Regions from separate parts of the Pseudomonas sp. LBUM1669 genome, predicted to be linked through region 2. Evidence: predicted binding sites of a transcription regulator. Region 2 holds the regulator's gene; each other region holds the start of a gene.
The links. Region 2 encodes FliA, which starts transcription of late flagellar genes. Its sites were predicted from a motif close to CTAAAGTTTNNNNNNNNNNNGCCGNTAA; they were not measured.

Region 1 (3,278 bases), 1.4 Mb from region 2:
AGCGCCAAGCCAGAGAAGTCAGACATGTGAGGTCTCCAGAGCACAAAGGGGAGGATTGTAGCGCAGCCTTATTGGCCGCGCAGGCTAAAGCTATGGAGTGCCTTTTCAATGCACTGCGCGGTTTTGCCAAAGGCTTGCACGGTAATTTCCGAAAAGGGCCCGCCGCCCTGATCGGCCACAACGACCATGATCACCCGACCATTATTGACCAGCGAACGCAACAGCAAGTGTTCACCGCGAAACTGCGCGCGCAGGCTGGCGGGTAACAAGGCCGAGAACTGGGCGTTGTTGGCCGGCGTCAATCGTACTTGGGCCTGTTGCGAAAGCAATCGTTGCAGCACGGTGCTCTGACTCACGGCCAGGTTCAGCCCTGCCGCTTCCTTCTCCAGTCCGGCCGTTTGATGCGCACGCAAATTGGCGTGGGTGCGGTCAGCCATCAAAATCATCACCCGATGCATGCCACATGCGACCAGCGCGTCCCGGGCCGACGTGGTCAAGTGCATCGCATTGGTGAAGCGGCTTGGCTCGACCAGCAGTTCGGCACATTGTTTACGCCATGCCGTCAGGTCTTCGGTGGTCGGCGCCGGAGCGGGCAACAACCCGGCGTGAATGCGGTTCATGCCCGAGGGCCAGATCAGCGCCACGGCGGGGTGCCAGATGTCCGGCATGGCGTGCTGATGCGCGCTGTTGACGGCTTGTTGATGCAGTTGCTGCTGCACGTCGCTCATCGGCATTTGCAGGTAAAGGCTGGTCAGGTATTGCCAGCGCTCGCTGTGCGGACTGTCCCAGGCTTGTTGCGCCGACAGTGCCAGCCCATTGGCCAGCAACACGGTATTGGCCGGTTGGTTGAGCCAGCGACGCAGGGTCGGATCGTCATCAAGGCGGTTTTGCTGACGCAATGGATGCTCGCTGTCCCGGGCAATGCGCAGGACTTTGACCAGTTCTCGTTGCTCGTTGAGCAACAGGCGATAACCTTGCTGCACCCAGATCGGCAGGCGCCAGATGTCCACCAGCGCCTGGCAGATGTCCAGCAGGCGAACGCCGAACAATTGCTTTTCGACTTTGCGCGCTGACTCGCCTTTATGGATGACCCGCAACTCCCACTCTTCGAGCAGTTGCGGATGAGTCAACGCCATCGGCCAGAGCGGTGAGAGAAACAGCAGGCTGCCCCAGTGGATGTCCTGCCAGAGCCGCGCCAGCCGACCGGCGAAAAAACCGTTGGCCTGTTGGGTCGCGTGCTGGCTGATCATCTGCAGCTGACGCAACGCCACCGGGATCTGGGATTGCGGTTCGGCAGGCAACCGGGCGAGCAATTCCTCGGTGCGTTTCAATCCGAGACGATTGATCGCCACCTCAAGGTTTTCAGCAGGCGTGGTCATGCTGCCGTGGGTGTGACGATTGGCTTCGCGAATCACGCTCAAGGCCAGGGCCGGGCTGTCTTGCAGCAACTCGGCGATGTCGCGAAGCGAGCTGCGGTTATCGGCTAGGGCCTTGCAGACACGGTCGTGACTGTCTTGCGGAACCGGCAGGCGCACGCCATCGAGAAGCTTTACCCAGCCTTCAAGCGTGGTCGGTTTCGGGGTTGGATTGTTCGTTTCGTTAGCCATGGTTGGACGTGATCATCGTCTGCATTACCTATGCCCCCAGAGGGCTAAATTAGCTTTTCGCTTGAACGGGCTATAGTCTGGCGCAGTTTTGCCGATAAGTAGAAGAAGAGATTTTTTAACTTCCGAATATGACCTTGAACCCGACTCAGTAAGTGCTCTCCTACCTATGGCTAAAATAATCGGCATCATCGTCGTATTCGCGAGCGTGCTCGGCGGATACGTGCTCTCCCACGGCAAGATTGCCGCCCTGATTCAACCTTTCGAGGTGATGATTATCGGTGGTGCGGCCCTCGGTGCATTCCTGCAGGCCAACCCTGGTCACATGTTCAAGCTCGTTCTCAAGAAAGCCTTGGGAATGTTCAGCTCGCGCTTCAGTCACACGTTCTATCTGGAAGTGCTGGGTCTGATTTACGAGATCCTCAACAAAAGCCGCCGCGAAGGCATGATGGCAATCGAAGGCGACATTGAAGACGCCGCCGCGAGCCCGATCTTCGCCAAGTACCCGGCGGTCCTGAAAGATGACCGCATGACCGCGTACATCTGCGATTACCTGCGCATCATGTCCTCCGGCAACATGGCTCCCCACGAGCTCGAAGGTCTGTTCGACATGGAGCTGACCAGCCTCAAGGAAGATTTGGATCATCCTTCCCATGCGGTGAACGGCATCGCCGACGCCATGCCCGGTTTCGGTATCGTCGCGGCCGTACTGGGTATCGTGGTGACCATGGCCTCCCTGGGTGAAAGCGACCAGAAAATGATCGGCCTGCACGTGGGTGCGGCACTGGTGGGTACCTTCTTCGGTATTCTCGCCGCCTACGGTTTCTTTGGCCCGTTGGCCCATGCCCTGGCCCACGAAGCCAAGGAAGAACTGAACGTCTACGAAGCCATCAAGGCCTCGCTGGTGGCTTCGGCTTCCGGCATGCCGCCATCGCTGGCGGTGGAGTTCGGCCGCAAGGTTCTGTACCCGGCGCACCGTCCTAGCTTCGCTGAGCTGGAACAAGCGGTTCGCGGTCGCTAAGTCATGGAAAATAACCAGCCGATAATCATCAAGCGCGTAAAAAAATACGCGGCCGGGCATCACGGGGGCTCCTGGAAAATAGCCTTCGCTGACTTCGCGACGGCGATGATGGCGTTCTTCCTGGTGCTGTGGCTGCTGTCCACCGCAACGCCGGAACAGAAGATCGCCATCGCCGGTTACTTCAAGGACCCGGTCGGCTTCACCGAAAGCGGCACGCCGTACATCATCGATCTGGGCGGTTCGCCGACCCTGGCGCCAGAGAACACCCTCAACCCCGAGGTGAAGTCCCAGCCGCAGCCCGACCGCGTCACCGTCGATACTGAACAGGTCGAAGGCATGGCCGAACAGGTCGAGAAGGAACGCCTGGAACTGTTGCTGCAAGAATTGCAGAACAAGGTCGATGAAAACCCGCAGCTGCAAAAATTCAAGGACCAGATCCTGTTCGAAATCACACAGGACGGCTTGCGCATCCAGATCATGGACGCGGAAAACCGACCGATGTTCGACTCAGGCTCAGCACGTCTGAAACCGTATTTCGAAGACATCCTGCTGGCCATGGCCGACACCATCAAAGCGGTGCCGAACAAGGTCAGCATCAGCGGCCACACCGATGCCAAGCCGTACTCAGGCACCGGTGATTTCGGCAACTGGGA
Region 2 (3,278 bases):
GGCAAGTCTGGGCGAGGTGTTGAGCCTGGCGATCAGTCATGAATTGCCGGTGGCTTACCTGACCGATGGCCCGCGTATTCCGGATGATTTGCATCTGCCGCGTCGTCATCAGTTGGTCAGTCGCGCCGTAAGCGTGCAAATGCAAGAAGAACCCAGCGAAGAAGCCATGGCTGACATGTTCGCTGATATTTACCACAGCCCGACCAAGCAGGTTGGCTGAGGTACTAATGAACAGTTTTTGTACCTACATCGATGGTCTGCCATGCATTGTTCATTTTATGAGCGCGCAGCCAGTAATGTGGCCTCCGTCTATGCAAGACAAGGTAAAGAAATAACATGGGCAGCATGCATCCCGTACAGGTGATCGCGGTGACCGGCGGCAAAGGTGGCGTCGGGAAGACTAACGTGTCAGTGAACTTGTCCCTGGCTCTAGCTGAACTCGGCCGGCGCGTCATGCTGCTGGACGCCGATCTGGGGCTGGCGAACGTCGACGTCCTGTTGGGGCTGACACCCAAACGTACCCTGGCCGACGTGATCGAAGGCCGCTGTGAGCTGCGCGACGTTCTGTTGCAGGGCCCTGGCGGTATTCGCATCGTTCCGGCCGCGTCCGGCACGCAGAGCATGGTTCATCTGAGCCCGGCCCAGCACGCCGGCCTGATCCAGGCCTTCAGCGATATCGGCGACAACCTCGACGTATTGGTGATCGACACCGCTGCGGGTATTGGTGACTCGGTAGTCAGTTTCGTTCGCGCAGCACAAGAAGTCTTGCTGGTGGTGTGCGACGAGCCGACCTCGATCACCGATGCCTACGCGCTGATCAAACTGCTGAACCGCGATTACGGCATGAACCGCTTCCGCGTCCTGGCCAACATGGCTCAGAGCCCGCAGGAAGGTCGCAACCTGTTCGCCAAGTTGACCAAGGTCACAGATCGCTTCCTCGACGTCGCCCTACAATACGTCGGCGCAGTGCCATACGACGAAAGCGTGCGCAAGGCCGTGCAGAAGCAGCGCGCCGTCTACGAAGCCTTCCCTCGTTCCAAGTGCGCCCTGGCGTTCAAGGCGATCGCGCAGAAGGTCGACACCTGGCCGCTGCCTGCCAACCCGCGTGGGCACCTGGAGTTTTTCGTCGAGCGCCTCGTGCAACAGACCGCAGGACCCGTCCTATGACAGCCAGTGGCTACAACCTCTACAAGAAGTCGGCACGTGACGCGCAGTACGAGCTGATCGAGCGTTACGCGCCACTGGTCAAACGCATTGCTTACCACTTGCTGGCCCGTCTGCCGGCCAGTGTTCAGGTTGAAGACCTGATCCAGGCCGGGATGATCGGCCTGCTTGAAGTGTCGACCAAATATGACGCCAGCAAAGGCGCGAGTTTCGAGACCTACGCGGGCATTCGAATCCGCGGCGCGATGCTCGATGAAGTGCGTAAGGGGGACTGGGCGCCACGTTCGGTTCACCGCAATACCCGCATGGTCAGCGACGCAATTCGCTCGATTGAAGCTAAAACCGGTCGTGACGCTAAAGATCATGAGGTTGCGGCCGAACTCCAATTGAGTCTCGACGATTATTACGGGATTTTGAACGACACCCTGGGCAGCCGGTTATTCAGTTTCGACGATCTGTTGCAGGACGGCGAACACGAAGGGCTGCACGAGGATGGCGCGAGTGCACATCTTGAGCCGTCACGCGATCTGGAAGATGAACGCTTCCAGGCCGCGCTGGCGGACGCGATTGCCAATTTGCCGGAGCGTGAGCGACTGGTGTTGGCGCTGTACTACGACGAAGAGCTGAACCTCAAGGAAATCGGTGAGGTCCTGGGGGTCAGCGAATCGCGGGTCAGCCAGTTACATAGCCAGTGCGCGGCCCGTTTGCGGGGGCGTTTGGGGGAGTGGCGAGCGCGCTGAAGGCAGTGTGGGGACACTGCGAACGAGGCCGGTGGAGTGTTGAACTGCACCGGTCGCGATCTGTTGTGCTCCAGACAGTCATCGAGTGGATTGCCGGATTGATTGAAATGGCGCGTCCAGGTGCTGGGCGCGTTTAAGACTGCTTGGAGGTCGAATTGGACAAGAACATGAAAATCCTCATCGTTGATGACTTCTCAACGATGCGGCGGATCATAAAAAACCTGTTGCGTGACCTTGGGTTCACCAACACGGTCGAGGCCGACGATGGCACTACCGCCATTCCGGTTCTCAACAGCGGGAGCATCGACTTTCTGGTAACGGACTGGAACATGCCTGGCATGACCGGTATCGATCTGCTGCGTCACGTGCGCGCCGATGAAAAGCTCAAGCACCTGCCGGTGCTGATGGTGACTGCCGAAGCCAAGCGCGAGCAGATTATCGAAGCGGCACAGGCCGGTGTTAACGGCTATGTGGTCAAACCCTTCACGGCCCAGGCGTTGAAAGAAAAAATCGAGAAGATTTTCGAACGCATCGGTTGATCCACTGCGCCACGGGGGAGCTATGGAGCATAAAGAATCTTCACTGGGCGATTTTGAATCGACCCTGAAAAAACACGCGGTCGAACTGGTCGAAAGCCTTGAAAAAGGCAGGTTCGGCGACGCTGTGCAACTTATCCATGAGCTCAATCAGACCCGTGACCGCGGCCTGTATCAGGAAGTGGGCAAGCTCACTCGCGAGCTGCATAGCGCGATCGTCAATTTCCAGATTGACCCAAACATGCCGCAAGCCGAGGAAGTGTCGCAGATCACGGACGCCACCGAGCGTCTGGGTTATGTGGTCAAGCTGACCGAGGCCGCCGCCAACCGCACAATGGACCTGGTGGAAAACGCCACGCCGCTGGTCAACCGCCTGAGCGAAGAAGCCCAGGCGTTGAGCACGGATTGGGGGCGGTTCATGCGTCGCGAAGTCGGGGCTGAAGAGTTCCGCGAACTGGCCCGGCGCGTCGACGGTTTCCTGACGCGCAGCAGCGATGACAATCGCACGGTGTCGAGCAACCTCAACGACATTCTGTTGGCCCAGGATTACCAGGACCTCACCGGTCAGGTGATCAAGCGCGTGACCCAATTGGTCACCGAAGTTGAAAGCAACCTGCTCAAGCTCGTGCTCATGGCCAGTCAGGTAGACCGCTTTGCGGGTATCGAACATGACCGTGATGCGATGCTTGCTGAAAAAGATCCGCAAAAACATCTCTCTCAGGGTGAAGGTCCGCAGATTCATGCCGATAAAAGAGAAGACGTTGTGTCCGGTCAGGACGATGTGGACGATTTGTTATCCAGCCTAGGATTTTAGAGTTTTAGCATTTTAGGTTTTTTA
Region 3 (3,278 bases), 3.1 Mb from region 2:
GATGTCCGCCGCCTGGCAAGCCTTGGCCAGCACGGTTTGACCGTAAGCCAGGCCAGCGAGGGTCGCGGTATCGAAACTGGAGAATGGATGAAACGGGTTACGTTTCATGTCCAGGCGTGCGACAGCAGCGTTAAGGAAACCCAGGTCGAAGCTGCTGTTGTGCCCGACCAGAATCGCCCGTTTGCAGCCGTTGGCTTTCAGGGCCTTGCGGATACCGCGGAAAATATCGGTCAGGGCTGCTTCCTCGCTCACCGCCATGCGCAGCGGGTGATCGAGTTTGATCCCGGTGAACTCCAGCGCGGCCGCTTCAATGTTCGCGCCTTCAAAAGGTTCGACACGGAAGAAATAGGTGTGATCGGGGTACACAAAGCCTTTTTCATCCATGGCGATCGTGGTCGCGGCGATCTCCAGCAGGGCGTCAGTGGCAGAGTTGAAACCACCGGTTTCAACGTCGACAACAACTGGCAGGTACCCACGGAAGCGCTCAGCCATCGGGTGGCGCGAACCACCTCCGCCGCCTTGACCGTCCTGTTCGTCGTCGAAATGGTCTTCACTCACGCGTGTTCCTCCAGCAGGCGCCAGCGCAGTTTTTCACCGGCGCGCAGCGGGATTACGGTCAGCTCGCCAAATGGCAGGCTGGTTGGGGCGGTCCACTCATCGCGGACCAGGGTGATGCGATCGGTGTTCACCGGCAGGCCGTAGAAGCGCGGGCCGTTGAGGCTGGCGAAGGCTTCGAGCTTGTCCAGCGCGTTGCGTTGTTCGAAGGCTTCGGCGTACATCTCGATCGCCGCATAAGCGGTGTAGCAGCCGGCACAGCCGCAAGCCGCTTCTTTGGCGTGCTGGGCGTGAGGCGCCGAGTCGGTGCCGAGGAAGAACTTGTCGCTGCCGCTGGTGGCGGCGTCGAGCAGGGCTTCCTGGTGGGTATTGCGCTTGAGTATCGGCAGGCAATAGAAGTGCGGCCGAATCCCGCCCACCAGCATGTGATTGCGGTTGTACAGCAGGTGATGCGCGGTGATGGTCGCGCCAACGTTGGCCGAAGCCTCATTGACGAACTGCACGGCGTCCGCGGTGGTGATGTGTTCAAACACCACTTTGAGCGTCGGGAAACGCTCGACCACACGACGCATATGCTCATCGATGAAGATTTTTTCGCGGTCGAACACATCGACATCGCCGCGGGTGACTTCACCGTGAATCAACAAGGGCATCCCGACGTCGGCCATGGCCTCGAGTGCAGGGAAGATCTTGTCGATACTGGTGACGCCAGAGTCCGAGTTGGTGGTCGCGCCGGCCGGGTACAGCTTGGCAGCGTGAATGAAGCCGCTGGCCTTGGCCTCGCGAATTTCTTCGGGCTGGGTACGATCGGTCAGGTACAGCACCATCAACGGTTCGAAACGACTGCCGGCCGGGCGTGCAGCGAGAATCCGCTGGCGATAGGCGTCGGCTTCAGCGGCGTTACGCACCGGAGGTACCAGGTTGGGCATGATGATGGCGCGACCAAAGGTGCGCGCGACATCCGCAACGGTATTGGTCAACACAGCACCATCGCGAAGATGAATATGCCAGTCGTCGGGACGCAGCAGGGTCAGGCGGTCGGACATGAGGGGATTCCAGGCGGGTCAAACTCTGGGGAATGCTACCGGAAAAGACTCTCTCAGGCACTCGCTATCAAGTTTTGCAGGAAGCTTCCGATATCCAACAGGTATGCCGGAAATATGTGTGTCGGTCTTTTTGTTGTAGAAGCCAGTGGAGCCTCCCGTGCGCCAGCGTTATTTAGCCTTGCTCAGTGTGTTTGCCAGCCTCCCTGCGATGGCGCTCACTTTCCAGACACGTCTGGAGAGCATCGAGTGGACGGTCGAAGGTGACAAGTTCGAATGCCGCCTGACTCAACCGATCACCGATTTCGGTTCGGGTGAATTCGTGCGCCGCGCCGGCGAGCAGGCGACGTTTCGTCTCAAAGCCTACAACGCGATGATCGGCGGCGGTTCAGCGACCCTGCTGGCGGCCGCTGCGCCGTGGCAACCGGGACGTGGCGACATCAACCTGGGTTCGGTGAGAATCGGCAGCGGCAACGTGTTGTTCAACAGTTCGCAAGTTCAGGCCGGACGCCTGATCAGCGGGTTGATGGACGGCCGCAGTCCGGTCATCCGGCATTCCTCTGGCGATGGCCGCGTCTCTGAAGTGCGCCTGTTGCCGGTCAAGTTCAGTAAGGCCTTCAACGACTATCAGGGCTGCGTGGCGAAACTGCTGCCGAAGAATTTCGAGCAGGTCAAACAGTCCGAGATCGGCTTCCCGGGTGAAGGCTTCGATCTCGATCCGCAAGCCAAGGCGCAGTTGCAGGTGATGCTGGAGTTCATGAAGGCGGATCCGACGGTCAATCACATCGAACTCGACGGACACTCCGACAACAGCGGCAATCGCCTGACCAACCGCGAGCTGTCACGCCGTCGGGCGTTGGCGGTAATGGACTATTTCAAAGCCAATGGCATTCAGGAATCGCAGGTCACCCTGCGTTTCCACGGTGAGCGCTACCCTGTGGCGCCGAACACCAACGCGACCAACCGCGCGAAGAATCGTCGGGTCGCCGTGCGCCTGGAGCGGGTGGCCCCGACCGAGAAAGTCGCGCCTCAAACCACGACGCCGGGAAGCTCTTCGGCGACCTCCTGAGTTCGCTGAATTCGTCGCTCGCTCGACAGAATCTGTCGCTTCGTCGTCATAAGCTGTCGCGCCTCTGTAAATTATTCCGTATGACCGGTAGACTTCACGGCTTTCCGTAGAACCCCGTGGAGTGATGGCATGGCGGACGTAAACAAGGTCGTTCTGGCGTATTCCGGCGGCCTGGACACTTCGGTGATCCTCAAGTGGCTGCAGGATACTTATAACTGTGAAGTGGTGACCTTTACCGCTGACCTGGGTCAGGGCGAAGAGGTCGAACCTGCACGCGCCAAGGCTCAGGCCATGGGCGTGAAAGAGATCTACATCGACGATTTGCGCGAAGAATTCGTGCGCGATTTCGTTTTCCCGATGTTCCGCGCCAACACCGTTTACGAAGGCGAGTACCTGCTGGGTACTTCCATCGCTCGTCCGTTGATCGCCAAACGCCTGATCGAAATCGCCAACGAAACCGGCGCTGACGCCATTTCCCACGGCGCCACCGGCAAGGGTAACGACCAGGTTCGTTTCGAACTGGGCGCCTACGCCTTGAAGCCCGGGGTGAAAGTGATCGCTCCGTGGCGCGAATGGGACCTGCTCTCCCGTGAAAAGCTGATGGATTATGC

Region 1: the regulator FliA is predicted to act here: its motif matches at 1,678-1,705, upstream of motA (flagellar motor stator protein MotA).
Region 3: the regulator FliA is predicted to act here: its motif matches at 1,668-1,695, upstream of ACA051_RS23370 (flagellar protein MotY).

What each region holds. Positions count from the first base shown of each region.
Region 1 covers NZ_CP166784.1:565,310-568,587, forward strand. Annotated here, with positions in the region: gene ACA051_RS02565 (rhodanese-like domain-containing protein) at 1-26, opposite strand, end outside; gene ACA051_RS02570 (HDOD domain-containing protein) at 69-1,607, opposite strand; gene motA (flagellar motor stator protein MotA) at 1,774-2,625, shown strand; gene motB (flagellar motor protein MotB) at 2,629-3,278, shown strand, end outside.
Region 2 covers NZ_CP166784.1:1,927,128-1,930,405, forward strand. Annotated here, with positions in the region: gene flhF (flagellar biosynthesis GTPase FlhF) at 1-220, shown strand, start outside; gene fleN (flagellar synthesis regulator FleN) at 337-1,167, shown strand; gene fliA (RNA polymerase sigma factor FliA) at 1,164-1,904, shown strand; gene ACA051_RS08925 (chemotaxis response regulator CheY) at 2,072-2,443, shown strand; gene ACA051_RS08930 (protein phosphatase CheZ) at 2,466-3,254, shown strand.
Region 3 covers NZ_CP166784.1:5,031,050-5,034,327, reverse strand. Annotated here, with positions in the region: gene rnt (ribonuclease T) at 1-558, opposite strand, end outside; gene pyrC (dihydroorotase) at 555-1,601, opposite strand; gene ACA051_RS23370 (flagellar protein MotY) at 1,759-2,667, shown strand; gene ACA051_RS23365 (argininosuccinate synthase) at 2,797-3,278, shown strand, end outside.